Regions from separate parts of the Nonomuraea sp. CA-143628 genome, predicted to be linked through region 1. Evidence: riboswitches for the same ligand, from Rfam matches in the RefSeq annotation. Region 1 holds a riboswitch; each other region holds the start of a gene.
What was found. Region 1 has a riboswitch for thiamine pyrophosphate ahead of ACQP2T_RS00765 (purine-cytosine permease family protein). Riboswitches for the same ligand answer to the same signal wherever they lie in the genome.
Positions count from the first base shown of each region.

Region 2: another riboswitch for thiamine pyrophosphate. It lies ahead of ACQP2T_RS40255 (TenA family protein); the one in region 1 lies ahead of ACQP2T_RS00765 (purine-cytosine permease family protein).
Region 3: another riboswitch for thiamine pyrophosphate. It lies ahead of ACQP2T_RS39730 (FAD-dependent oxidoreductase); the one in region 1 lies ahead of ACQP2T_RS00765 (purine-cytosine permease family protein).

Region 1 is NZ_CP192072.1:145,789-150,387, forward strand. It holds gene ACQP2T_RS00740 (TenA family protein) at 1-212, shown strand, start outside; gene ACQP2T_RS00745 (Fpg/Nei family DNA glycosylase) at 256-1,134, shown strand; gene ACQP2T_RS00750 (MFS transporter) at 1,152-2,573, opposite strand; gene ACQP2T_RS00755 (winged helix-turn-helix transcriptional regulator) at 2,649-3,083, shown strand; gene ACQP2T_RS00760 (rhodanese-like domain-containing protein) at 3,080-3,403, shown strand; TPP riboswitch at 3,429-3,541, shown strand; gene ACQP2T_RS00765 (purine-cytosine permease family protein) at 3,532-4,599, shown strand, end outside.
Region 2 is NZ_CP192072.1:8,844,795-8,849,393, forward strand. It holds gene ACQP2T_RS40245 (DUF3043 domain-containing protein) at 1-248, shown strand, start outside; gene ACQP2T_RS40250 (hypothetical protein) at 398-1,012, shown strand; gene ACQP2T_RS40255 (TenA family protein) at 1,119-1,796, opposite strand; TPP riboswitch at 1,942-2,037, opposite strand; gene ACQP2T_RS40260 (winged helix-turn-helix transcriptional regulator) at 2,418-2,600, shown strand; gene ACQP2T_RS40265 (hypothetical protein) at 2,914-3,357, shown strand; gene ACQP2T_RS40270 (hypothetical protein) at 3,347-3,565, opposite strand; gene ACQP2T_RS40275 (aldo/keto reductase family protein) at 3,769-4,599, shown strand, end outside.
Region 3 is NZ_CP192072.1:8,733,580-8,738,178, reverse strand. It holds gene ACQP2T_RS39730 (FAD-dependent oxidoreductase) at 1-1,014, opposite strand, end outside; TPP riboswitch at 1,004-1,121, opposite strand; gene ACQP2T_RS39725 (NAD(P)/FAD-dependent oxidoreductase) at 1,180-2,343, shown strand; gene ACQP2T_RS39720 (Rv2175c family DNA-binding protein) at 2,374-2,748, shown strand; gene thiE (thiamine phosphate synthase) at 2,726-3,361, shown strand; gene ACQP2T_RS39710 (polyprenyl synthetase family protein) at 3,488-4,555, opposite strand.

The DNA of each region.
Region 1 (4,599 bases):
TGTGGGGATATTCGCAGCTTGGTCAGCGGTTGGAGTTGCCCGCCGAGCCGCGCTACCGGAGATGGGTGGAGACGTACGCCGATCCCGGCTTCGCGGCGCTGACCGTGCGGATCGCCGAGATGATCGACCAGGCCGACCCCGAGCCTGCGCGGGCGGAGGCGTTGTTCCGTGAGGGGATGGCGCACGAGCTGGCGTTCTGGGATGTCCCATAGTTATCCACAGGCTGTGGACGACGGTGCGTCGTACCCTGGTGGCATGCCTGAACTCCCCGAAGTGGAATCGCTCGCCGGTTTCCTGCGCGAGCGGGCGGTCGGTCGCACGCTCCTGGGCGTCGACGTGGTCGCCTTCTCGGCGCTCAAGACGTTCGACCCGCCGGTCACCGCGCTCGGCGGGCTGACCATCACGGGCGTGGCCAGGCACGGCAAGTTCCTCGACTTCGACTGCGACGGTCTGCACCTGGTCATCCACCTGGCCCGCGCGGGGTGGCTGCGCTGGCGCGAGGACCTCTCGGGCGCGAAGCCGGTCCGTCCGGGCAAGGGCCCGCTGGCGGTACGGGTACGCCTGGCGCCCGACGACGAGGGCCTGGCGCCCGGGTTCGAGCTGACCGAGGCGGGGACGCAGAAGCGCCTAGCCGTCTATGTCACGAAAAATCCGGATGACGTGCCGGGTGTCGCCGCCCTCGGCCCCGACCCCCTCGACGACGCCTTCACCGTGGCCACGCTCAAGGCCATCCTGAACGGCAGCCGCACCCAGGTGAAGGGCCTGCTGCGCGACCAGAAGGTGATCGCGGGCATCGGCAACGCCTACTCCGACGAGGTGCTGCACGCGGCCAAGATGTCCCCGTTCAAGATCGCCTCGACCCTCACCGACGCCCAGATCGCCGACCTGCACGAGGCCATCGTCACCACGCTGCGCGAGGCGGTCGAGCGGGCGCACGGCCTGGCCGCCAAGGACCTCAAGGCGGAGAAGAAGTCCGGCCTTCGTGTCCACAACCGCGCCGGTCAGCCATGCGATGTGTGCGGTGACACCATTCGCGAGGTGTCCTTCGCGGATTCCTCGCTGCAGTACTGCCCCACCTGCCAGACAGGCGGTAAGCCGCTCGCCGACCGCCGCCTGTCCCGCCTACTGAAGTAACACCTCCGTGCTGCGGGTCACGCTCTGACTATGACGGGCTTCTCGGGCTCTCCGGACTCGTGTGCGGGGGTGGGCGGGCGTCGGCGTAGGCCGGTGGCCATGATGAGGGCGGCGACGGCCGTGGCGGTCAGCGGCACCAGCAGCGCCGTCCTGATGGCCGCCAGCCCGGCCTCGGCGGAGGTCGCGTCGCCCAGTGCCGCCACGCTGACCGCCGTCACCATGGACAGCCCGAGCGCCGCGCCGAACTGGAAGGCCGAGTTCAGCAGTCCACCGGCCAAGCCCTGCTCGTCCTCCGCGATGCCCTCCGTGGCGACGATCGTGAGCGGGCCGTACACGAAGGCGAACATCAGGCCGATCAGCAGCATCGACGGCAGCATGGCCGCGTACGACCAGTCCATCCCGACCCCCACGAACAGGCCGTAGGCCGCGAGCCCGGACAGCAGGCCGCCGAAGATCACCCGGGCGTTGCCGTACCTCTGGACCAGCCAGGGGGTCAGCGTGGGCGCGAGCACCACGTCGGCGGCGGCGGCGAGCAGGGCCAGGCCGGTCTGGACGGTGGACCAGCCGCGCAACTCCTGCAGGTACAGCGTGACCAGGAACTGGAAGCCGAAGAACGACGCGGTGAGCAGCAGCGCCGTCAGGTTGGCGCGCACCAGTGGCGCGGAGCGCAGGATGCCCAGGCGGACGAGCGGGGTGGCCGACCGCCGCTCGATCGCCACGAAGGCCGCCAGCAGCGCCGCTCCGCCCGCGAATGCGCCGATGGTCCAGGCCGGGCCGTCGGCGGGGTGCTCCAGTCGTACCAGGCCGTAGACCAGCAGGGTCATCGCGCCGGTGATGGTCGCGGCTCCGGCCAGGTCGACGCCGCCGGTGGGCCGGGGCGTCGGCTGCTCCTTCAGCAGTGGGACGGCGGCGATCAGGATCGCCAGCGAGAAGAGGACGGGCGCGAAGAAGACCCAGCGCCAGCCGATCGAGCTCAGCAGACCACCGATCACCAGCCCGAGCGCGAACCCGGCGGCCCCCGTCCCCGCGTACACCAGCAGCGCGCGGTTGCGCTGCCTGCCCTCGGGGAAGCTCGTGGTGATCAGCGACAGCCCGGCGGGCATCATGAAGGCGGCCGCGACCCCGGTGAGGAACCTGGCGACCAGCAGCACCCACCCCTCGGTCGCGAACCCGCCCAGCCCGGAGAACACCACGAACACGCCGAGCCAGAGCAGGAACATCCTGCGCCTGCCCAGCAGGTCGGCCGCCCGGCCGCCGAGCAGGATGAAACCGCCACAGCCCAGGACGTAGGCGCTCACCACCCCGCTCAGCATGCCCGTGGACAGCCCCAGATCGGCCCTGATCGACGGCAGGGCCACGTTCAGCATGGCCACGTCGGTGCCCTCGATGAAGATGGCCCCGCACAGCACGATCAACATGCCCCAAGCGCGTTTGGACATGGTCGACTCCCGGTTACTTATCGGCATTCGGTTATCTCTGGTAACCGTCCAAATCATCCGGCAGTATGAAATGTCATGGAAGACGGCACTTCTAAGTCACCCGGTTACTGCGAGAGCACCGTGGACGACGACTACGACGTGTGGCAGTGGGACACCAGGGAGGACTGCGAGGTCCGGCAGATACTCGACCGCGTCGCCGACAAGTGGTCGCTGCTGGTCATCGCGCTGCTCGACTGCCAGAGCCTGCGCTTCACCCAGCTGCGCCGCGAGATCGACGGGGTCAGCCAGCGGATGCTCAGCGTGACCCTGCGCCACCTGGAGCGCGACGGCCTGGTCAGCCGTACGGTCCACCCCGTCGTGCCGCCACGGGTCGACTACGCGCTCACGCCGCTCGGCCGGACGCTGCACCAGACGATCAAGAGCCTGGTCACCTGGACCGAGGAGCACCGGCAGGAGATCGCCACGGCCCGTGCCGCCTACGACCAGCGACGCGAGATGATGGAGGCATGACGGTTCCAGAGATCTCGGCCGGCGACGTTCCCGCCGACGCCTACCTGCTCGACGTGCGTGAACAGGACGAATGGATGGCCGGGCACGCCCCCGAGGCGGTGCACATCCCGATGACGCAGATCCAGGGGCGGGTCGAGGAGGTGCCGGGCGACCGGACCGTCTACGTGGTCTGCCGGGTCGGCGGCCGGTCGTTCCAGGTCGCGGCCTGGCTCAACCAGCTCGGGCGCGAGGCGGTCAACGTCGACGGCGGCATGCAGTCGTGGGCGGGCGCGCGCCGCCCGATGGTCAGCGAGACGGGGCGCCCGCCGTTCGTCGCCTGACGGATGGCATAATCCGCTCGACAACTACACAAACCGCGGGAGCTCGGGGTGCACCGGGCTGAGAGGGCGACTGACCTGTCGCCGACCGCATGAACCTGTCCGGGTAATGCCGGCGTAGGGAGTGTGAGATGACGCATGTCGTCGACGAAGTCCCGCTGACCCTCGAAGGGACGCCCCCCAAGACGCTCGGGCTGCTCGACCAGGGGGCCCTGTGGGCGAACCTGGCCGTCAGCCTGCTGGGGTTCAGCGGCGCGCTGTTCCTGCTCGACCCGCTCGGCGGCAGCCCGCTCAGCCTGACCGCCGCCCTGCTCGCCGCGCTCGTCGGCAGCCTGGTCGGCACGGCCATGGTGGGGCTGTCGGCCATCCCGGGCACGCAGACCGGGCGGCCGGCGATGGTGCTGCTGCGCGGGTTGTTCGGGGCGCGGCTGTCCTACATCCCGACCGTGCTCAACATCGTCCAGATGATCGGGTGGGGCGCCTTCGAGCTGTGGGTGATCGCCAAGGGCGCGATGGCCATCTTCGGCGCCGTGGTGCCGTACCAGGTGTGGGTGGTGGTGGCGGGGGCGCTGACCACGTCGCTGACCATCTGGCCGCTCGGGTCGGTCCGGCTGCTTCGGCGCTACGTCACCATCGGAGTGATCATCTCGCTGGTCTGGTTCGCGGTGGCGTTCCTGTCCAAGGCTCCGGCGCAGGGCGGCGGGTCGTGGACGGCGTTCGCGCCCGCGGTCGACTACGTCATCGCGCTGTCGGTCTCGTGGGTGCCGATCGCCGCCGACTTCGCCCGGCACTCCAGGTCGAGCCGGGCGGCCTTCGCGGGCGTGGTCGGCGGCTACACGCTGGCGCAGGTCGCCTGCCTGGGGCTGGGCGTCTACGCGGTGGCCATCGCCGGGTCCGCCGCGGTGGCCGCCGACGGCACGGCCGTGTTCGGGGCGTTCGTCGCGGTGCCGCTGGGCGCGCTGTTCTTCGCGATCCTGGTGTTGCGGGAGGCCGACCAGTCGTTCGCGAACGTCTACTCCACGACCATGTCCCTGCAGAACCTCATGCCGCGCGTCGACCGGCGGGTCTTCTCGATCGCCATCGGCGTGCTGACCACCGCCATCGCGCTGGTGGTCGACGTGAACTCCTACGGGGCGTTCCTGGGAGTGATCGGGGCGGTGTTCGTGCCGATGTTCGCGGTGCTGGCGGTCGACTACTTC
Region 2 (4,599 bases), 5.1 Mb from region 1:
CCGACATCCGTCCGCTGGTGCTCGGCTACGTGATCACGATCGGCTGGCCGATCATGATGATCGGTGTGCTCTTCACCTCGATCTTCGTGGCCTGGCGGATCAAGAAGCTGGTGGCGGAGAAGTATCCCAAGGAGAACCTGCGCGGCGTCGGCTTCTACGCCGCGATGCGGGCCCTGCAGATCCGCAAGCTGCGCTTCCCGCCGCCCACGGTCCTGCCGGGCGGCAAGCCGGTGCCGCCCAAGAAGTAACGCGGTTCACTGCGGCTTTCGCGCCGTTTCGCTCCTGCTTCTCCCAGCGCGGCACTCCTCGGGTGACCGCGGGCGTCGGCCGCCCAAGGCCGGATGTGGACACGCTCGCGGGGTGTTCAGCCCCTCGTGGCGGAGTCAGACTGTCGCGCATGACAGATCGTCCGCCCGAGAGCACCGGCTCCACATCGTCGTCGGACAGCCGCGGGACGACCGGGGCGAAGTGCGCGCTCGCGGTCAAGGGCCTGATGGGGATAGAGGCCATCACCTGGGGCAGCGGGAGCTCCTGGCGTACCGGCACGGGAGTTCCGGATCACATCGCGGCGCCCATCCAGTTGATGTGCTTCGAACTCCTGCCCTATGCCCTGCTCAGGGCCGGGCACATCAGCGAGAAGACGTTCCTGCTGGGCATGCGGAACCGGTCCTCGACCAAGTACGACGGCGGGTCGGAGGCGTGGGCGGGCTTTCTGTGCGATCCGGTGTCGAAGGATCGCGTGCCGGTGGACGAGCTCGCGGGCCTGCGTACCGTGGCGGGCGACGTCATCGTCATGATCGGCGGCTCCGCCGACGCGTTCCACACCGTGACCGTCTCGGGCACCGCCTCGACCGGCCCCGCCAAGGAAGGGCCGATGATCTACTCCCTCGCCGACCGCAGCCCGACCAGCGATCCCACCGAAATGACCCTCGGTAAGATCATCGCTCAGTTCCTGCCTTATGAGACGGTCGCCGTACAGGTGCTCACCGTGAAGCCGAGCCTCCTGGAGTGAGTTCACGGCCACCAGTGGAAAGAGCTGTCGCGGCGCCAGGTGGGGGCGCCGATCTGTCACGGGCGGGCGCCTCTTTCGATTTTTTCGACGAGCGGCAGGGGCTCGTTCACAGCCATTGGCGGGTGGGCCAGGCTTCGAGGCGCCACGCGCTGTCCCAGAACATCCACTCGTATTCGGTCGCCCGGATGAACGCCTCCGCCATGGCTTCGCGGATGGCGGGGCCGGACTGGGCGGCCTGCCGGTCGGTGATGGCCCTCGCCTGTTCGGCGGAGACGGCGAAGGCGGGGTCGGAATAGGTGGCGATCCACGCGTGGTACGGATGGTCGCGCCGCCCCTCCGTACGCGCCAGCAGTGCCGTGCCGACGTCCTGGTAGACCCAGAAACACGGCAGCACGGCGGCGGCGAGCACGGGTAGCGGCGCGGTGAGCGCGGTGGCCTGAAGGTAGGACGCGTACGCCAGGCAGGTGGGCGAGGTGGGAATGGCCGCCATCTCCTCGGCGTCCAGGCCGAATTCGCCGAGATAACGGCCGTGCAGGGCCCGTTCGACCGTCAGCGCCGTATGGGCGGACTGAGCGAAGAACGCGGCGTCGGAGGAATCGTCCGCCCGCGCCGCCGCCGTCGCCAGCGTTTTCGCGTACGCCGTCAGATAACGGCTGTCCTGAACGAGATAGAAGGCGAAACGCTCCCGGTCGAGACCGCCGTCCCCGAGCGCGTTGTTGAACGGATGGTCGCGGATCGCGTCGAGCAGCTTGGCCGCGCGCATCCAGATTTCATCGCAGAACATACCCTCACTCACCAGAGTGCGTGGAAATGGTGGACGGGGCCGTCTCCCCCGGCCTGGAGAACGCCCGCGGCCCGCGGCGCGCCGTTCAGATATCCCTGGCCGTCCACCCTCGAGCCGGTGCCGACAACGGAGAGGATCTTGGAAACGGGAGCCACCCGGACGTCCCTTCGCTAGTGCGAACTAGATCAGGTTCTACGGGTGTGATCTCAGCCCGACCTGCCGGGCACCCCGCGTCGCAGATCAGGGTAACAGAGGTCATGGTCGCGGACGGCGGTCCACTATGGGCCCGCGAGGGGGCGGTCTTCATCCGGTCGCGTTCCCCAGCGAGGCGGAAGGCACGCATCCAGCCGAACTTGCCGGGGATTCTCGCGGTCGACCAACGACCCGAGCACCTTCATTCCGGCCGCGTGCCGAGCGGGAATCGCCGGCGCCTCGAAGAATTCGATGAATTCCGCGCGGCGGCCTTCCTTCACCCGATAGGGTCCGCACCTCGACCATTAAGGCCGTCCCTCTCCGCCACGACCGCCACGATCGGCGGCAAGTGGAAGCTCATCATCCTGGAGTGGCTCGCCGAATCGCCCGAACACTTCGCCGACCTGCGGCAGGTGGCTCCGCCAGGAAGTGCCGGCCGAACAACTCCGGGAGCCGGCCGCCGACGGTCTGGTCAATCGCGAGCCGGCGGGAAAGGCCCCGGTGCCGGTGGAGTATTCGCTGACGGAATACGGGCGTTCGGCGTTGCCGATCGTCGAGAGCATGCCGCTGTTCGGCCGCCGTCATATCGAACGCCGGGCGACGATCGACTGATTCCGCAGAGCGAACGATTGAGCCCGTTGCCGAACCCGGACCAGGTCTGAATTCCTCTCTTGGTGCCTTAGACTGGCTCGCCCGTAATGCGCGCCGTGCCCGGCGCAGGGTTTCATTTGAGAAGCCTGGCAGTGTTTCATTTGAGAAGTCAGGAAGTGCTACCTCGGGTATCGGCCATCGGGTAAGCCGGAAGCGCTTCGGCCTGTATCATCCGAGCGGGCTCTAAACGCCCCGCATCGCCTCTTCTCGGCATGCGCCGAATCACCAGGATCAACTCCCTGTGGCCGCACGGCTCACAGCAAGGAGGATTTTCATGCGCATTTTACGTACCGGCTATAAACTCGCCCCGGCAATGGCGGCGGCGTTCTTGGTTCTGACGCTGACCTCATGCGGCAGCGGCAGTGGCAGCGGCGAAACCGCCGCCACGGGAACCACCGCTGCCGAAGCCGCGGACACGAACCAGAAGGCGACGGAAAAAACAGCCGCCCCCGCCGGTGAAAGCGTCAAAACCGGCGTCATGGATCAGCTGCGCAAAACGCGGGAGATAAAGGAGCTGCCGTACAAGCCGGCGGCCGTGACGAAGTTCGTGTCGTGCATGGCCAACGTCCTGGTGAAGTACAGCAACAAGAAGGACCTGCAAGCCTTCGCCCATGGCTCGCTCGACCTGGAGAGCATCCGGCAGACCGACAAGGCCGCAGCCGACAAGGCGGGCTTCAAGTGCACGGAGGTCGTCAGCAAGGACGATCTCAAGCAATAGACGGCGAGCCCGCCGGATGCCGTACTCCAGCACCCGGCGTCCGATCCAGCAGGTCGATCGGCCGGGCACGCGCCTGGTCCATCGGCGGCGCGGCCAACCCGGACGATCCCTTGGCCAGGGGCTCGCGAACCACCAGGCTTTGCGGCCCCGGCAGCACGGCCATGGATCGTCCGCCCGCCTCGCGCCGCTCGCGCTCGCCCAACAGCATCCGTACGGCCTGGTCCAGGTCTCGCGTCGCCGGAGCGCGACGAACGGCAGGCTGACCCGCATGGAACGGACGCCGTACGCGACCTTCTCGCGGTCGGCCGGGCTGATGGGTGCGGTGTCGAGCAGGGCGCGCTGGGCCCCGGCGGGCAGACCGCACCCATCCCGATTTAGATCACCGCATGAGACGGGCCTAAGGTCGGATCTATGGAATTCCGTACCCTCGGTCGCAGCGGTCTCAAGGTCAGCGAGATCAGCTACGGCAACTGGCTCACCCATGGCTCCCAGGTCGAGGAGGACGCCGCCAAGCAGTGCGTGCAGGCGGCGCTCGACGAGGGCATCACGACGTTCGACACCGCCGATGTCTATGCCGGCACCAAGGCCGAGTCGGTGCTCGGCCGGGCCCTGAAGGGCGTACGCAGGGAATCGCTGGAGATCTTCACGAAGGTCTACTGGCCGACGGGCCCCGGGCCGAACGACCGCGGCCTGTCCCGCAAGCACATCACCGAGTCCATCCATGGCTCGCTGCGGCGCCTGCAGACCGACTACGTCGACCTGTACCAGGCGCACCGCTTCGACTTCGAGACGCCGCTGGAGGAGACGCTCAAGACCTTCGACGATCTCGTACGGCAGGGCAAGGTCCTCTACATCGGCGTCAGCGAGTGGACGGCCGACCAGATCGCCCAGGCGCTGAAGATCGCCGACGACATGGGCTTCGACCGGATCGTGTCCAGCCAGCCTCAGTACTCGATGCTCTGGCGCGTCATCGAGCCGGAGGTCGTACCGCTCAGCGAGCGTGAGGGCATCGGCCAGATCGTCTGGTCGCCCATCGCGCAGGGCGTACTGACCGGCAAGTACCTGCCCGGCCAGGCCCCGCCGGCAGGCTCCAGGGCGACCGACACGGCCGGCGGCGCCGACATGATCGCCCGCTTCATGAACGACGACGTCCTCACCCGCGTACAGGAGCTCCAGCCGATCGCCGCCGACCTCGGCCTCACCATGGCGCAGCTCGCGGTCGCCTGGGTCCTGCAGAACCCG
Region 3 (4,599 bases), 5.2 Mb from region 1:
CTCGCCCCGGATCTCGTCGGGGAAGTCTGCCTGCGGGAGGCCCTTGTCTTGGGTGGCCGTCTGGTTCAGGGTGGCCGTTCCGTCTTGGGTGGCCGTCTGGTTCGGGGTGGCCGCCTGGTTCGGGGCGGGTGTTTGGTTCAGGGTGGGTCTCCGGTCCGGCGCTGCCGTCCAGTCCGGGGCGGGCCTCCGGTTCGGGGTGGTCGGCCGGTCCGGGGGTGCGAGGCGTACGCCCACCACCTTGTCGCCGTCCTGGAGCAGTTCGCTGACGCGAGCCCGGACGATTGGGACGCCCAGGCGGTCGAGCGCGGCCAGGAGGGCGGTGGTGACGCGGCGCGGATCCACCCAGGCGTCGCCACGGGCCAGTAGCCCACCGCGTACGGAGGGCGCCAGCATGGGCTCCAGCCGACGGCACTCGCGCCCGGTGAGCCGCTCGACCGGCAGCCCCAGCTTCTCCATGAACGCGGCCAGCTCACCGAGGGCCGCCAGATCGTCGGCCCCGAACGCCACGGCCAGCGTCCCGTCGGCCCGGAAGTCCAGCCCGGCCCGCGCGGCCTCGCTGAGCCCGCTAACGGCCGCTTCAGACGGTCCGGCCCCGTCAAGCTCAGACGCTCCGATCTCGTCGAGGCGGGTCGCGGCGGGTCCCGTAGCAGCATGGAGGCCGACGTCGGAGGCGGCGAATCCCGTACCGGCATCGAGCTGAGGGAGGTTGGCGGCGGGTCCCGTACCGGCATCGAGCTGAGGGAGGTTGGCGGCGGGTTCCGTACCGGCAACGAGGCCGGCGTCGGTGGCGAGTTCGGTGGCGAAGGACGGCCAGCGGCGCAGTGCGGCGAGGCCCAGCCGGAGCAGCGGCTCCTCCGTGTAGGTGACCTCGCTCACCGGCGCCAGCATGCCCGCCGCCGCGTGCGAGGCCCCAGAGGCCGGTGCCGGGTCGACCACGGTGACCGGCCGCCCCGAGCGGGACAGGCGCCAGGCGATGGACAGCCCGATGATCCCGCCGCCTACGACGATGTCCACGTCCGCTCCCTTCGCCGGCATGATCCGGATCAGGTGTCTTGCGGTCGAAGGCCCGGTGCAGCCTTCCTCTCAGCCCGGTAAACGGCCGGACTCCCGCGCGTCTTACGCCTCCACCCTACGGCCTCGGCGCGACGTCCCGGCACAGGCCCCGTTATGGTCTTGAACGTGAATCATGTGGTGGTGGCAGGCGCCGGTCTGGCCGGTGTACGGAGTGTCGAGGCGCTGCGCGCGAAAGGGTTCGACGGCAGGATCACGCTGATCGGGCAAGAGCGGCACCGGCCGTACGACCGGCCACCCTTGTCGAAGGCGGTCCTGTCCGGCAGCAGTGACTCCAGCTTCGTCGACGCCGACCTCGCCGTGCTGGAGGTGGACTTCTGGCCGGGCGTCTCGGCCAAGGCGCTGCGTCCCGGCGTCGTCGAGACCACCGAGGGCGAGCTCGGCTACGACGGCCTGGTGATCGCCACCGGAGCCGAGCCGATCACGCTGCCCGGTGACGGCCGTCAGCACGTGCTGCGTACCCTCGACGACGCGCTGGAGCTGCGCGCCCGGCTCGTCAAGGGCGCCCACGTGGTGATCATCGGCGCCGGCTGGATCGGCGCCGAGGTGGCCACCGCCGCCCGCCGGGCCGGCTGCGAGGTGACCGTGATCGAGGCGGGCCCCACCCCGCTCGCCCAGGCGGTCGGCCCCGAGATCGGCGCCCGCACCCAGGGCTGGTACGAGGGCATCGACCTGCGGCTGAACACCCTGGTCGGCTCCGTGGACGACGGCGGCGTCACGCTCGCGGACGGAAGCCTCATCGAGGCGCACGTGGTCGTCACCGGCGTCGGCGTGCGCCCGACCGTCGGCTGGCTCGCGGGCTCCGGCATCGACCTGGACAACGGCGTCGTCACCGACGAACACCTCGCCACCTCCCTGCCGAACGTCGTGGCCGTGGGCGACTGCGCCGCCTGGTGGTCGCGCCGGTTCGAGACCAGGCTGAGGGTCGAGCACTGGGACGCCGCGCTCAACTCACCCGAGGTGGCCGCCGCCACGCTGCTGGGCGTGGAGGCCGCCTATGACCCGGTGCCTTATTTCTGGTCCGAGCAGTTCGGCCACATGGTCCAGTACGCGGGCCACCACCCGGCCGGAGACCGCCTCCTCTACCGGGGCGAACTCGGCGGAAAATGGTCGGCCTGCTGGCTCACCTCGGACGACACCCTGGCCGCCGTACTCGCCGTGGATCGGCCCCGAGACCTCGTGCAGGGCCGCAGAATCATCGAAGCCGGACACCGCGTGGACGCCGAACGCCTGGTAGATCCCGACCTCTCCCTACGGGACTGTGTTGTTTGAGCAAGCACGCCATGTGGTAGTTGTGGTTTCGTGACGCTTTCTGTTGCGCAGATCGACCGGGAGACCGACCAGCTCGTCGCCGAGTGGCTCACTCTCCCCGAAGTGGCCGCGCGCCTAGACCTTTCGATAGGGCGGGCCAAGCAACTCCTCAAGGACCGCAAACTGCTCGGTGTGCGCCGGGGTGGTGGTGGGCCACAAGTGCCCGCGGTGTTCCTTGACGGAAAGGACGTGATGAAGGGTCTGCCCGGCACACTCTCCGTGCTGCGCGACTCCGGTTACGACGACATCGAGTCGCTCCGCTGGCTCTTCACTCCCGACGACTCCCTGCCCGGCTCGCCCGTCGACGCCATCAGGGCCGGTCGCCATACCGAGGTCAAGCGGCGTGCCCAAGCCCTCGCTTTCTGACGCCCGCCTCTACCTCTGCACGGACGGCCGTCGCGAACGCGGTGACCTGGCCGACTTCCTCGACGCGGTGCTGGCCGCGGGCGTGGACATCGTCCAGTTGCGGGAGAAGGGGCTGGAGGCGCGCGAAGAGCTCGCGCTCCTCGAGGTCTTCCGCGACGCCTGCGACCGGCACGGCCGGCTGCTGGCGGTCAACGACCGGGCCGACATCGCCTACGCCGCCCGGCCCGACGTGCTCCACCTGGGGCAGGACGATCTTCCGGTGAAGGTCGCGCGAGAGATACTCGGCGACGACATCCTCATCGGACGGTCCACCCACTCCGTCGCCGAGGCGTCCGCCGCGGCCGTGGAGGAGGGCGTCGACTACTTCTGCTGCGGTCCCGTCTGGCCGACGCCGACCAAGCCGGGCCGCCACGCGCCGGGGCCGTCGCTGCTCCGGCACGCGGCGTCGCTCGGCAGCGGGCGGCCGTGGTTCGGCATCGGCGGCATCGACCTGGGCAATCTCGATCAGGTCAGGTCGTACGGGGTCGAACGGGTTGTGGTGGTACGCGCCATCACGGAGGCCGATGACCCGGGCGCCGCGGCAGCGGAGTTCGCCAAGCGCCTGGCCGGTTGACAGACGCGCGGGCGCCCGCCGCACTCAGCTTGTACGTGAGGCGGCGGGTCGTCACGTAGCCGCTCAGGGTGTGCGTGTGCGGTCCCTCAGGCGTGCCTGAGAGTGACTGGTTGTGCGTGTGGTGGCTCAGGTGGTGCGTGAGGTGGCGGCCACCGCCAGCTCCGACAGGGCCGCGCGTGCCTCCGGTGTGATCGGCGCCTTGCCGAGGAACGTCAGCGCCTCACCGAGGTAGTCGCCGATCATGTCCTCGCACTGGCGCAGCGCCCCGGTGCCCTCGATGATGCCCCGCAGCGCGGCCACCCCGTCCTCGTCGAGACCGGGGTCGCCGAGCAGGGCGCGCACGGTCTCGGCGTCGCCGGGTGCGGCCGCGGCCAGCGTCCGGGCGACGAGCATCGTCCGCTTGCCCTCACGCAGGTCGTCGCCCGCCGGTTTGCCGGTCTGCGCCGGGTCGCCGAACACGCCCAGGATGTCGTCGCGCAGCTGGAAGGCGATGCCGACCCGCCGGCCGTACTCCATGCAGAGCTCGTCCATCCACGGCTCCAGGCGGCCGGCGGCGAGCGCCAGGCCGAGTCGGAGCGGTTGTTCGACGGAGTATTTGCCGCTCTTGTAGAGGGCGACGCGCAGGGCGGACTCGAAGGTGTTCTCGCCGTGCGCCTGCTCCAGCAGGTCGAGATATTGGCCACACATCAGCTCGGTGCGCATGTGGTCGTGCACCGGCTGGGCCGCCGCCAGGGACTCGGGCGGCAGACCGCTGCTGCGCCACATCTCGCCGGACCAGATCAGCAGCAGATTGCCCAGCAGGATCGCCGCGCCCTCGCCGAACTGCGCCGCCGAGCCGTGCCAGCCCGACTTCTCGTGGATGGCCTCGAAGCGGCGGTGCGCGGACGGCATGCCCCTGCGCAGATCGCTCTTGTCCATCACGTCGTCGTGCACCAGCGCGCTGGCCTGGAGCAGCTCCAGTGAGGCGGCGGCGGTGAAGATCCCGGGCACGTCGGTGCCGCCCGCGCCCCGCCATCCCCAGTAGCAGAAGGCCGGGCGCAGCCGCTTGCCGCCGGACAGCAGGTCTTCGGCGGCCGAGCGGAGCGGCTCGAGCTCGGTGTCGCCGGGGACGGGCAACTGCCGTCGGACGAACGTCCGCAGCGCGGCGTCCACCTTGGCACGCAGGGCGTCCAGGCTCGCGGCGTCAGTGGTCATGCATCTGAGACTAGTGGCCGGGCGGCCGAGCCGGATCTCCAGGG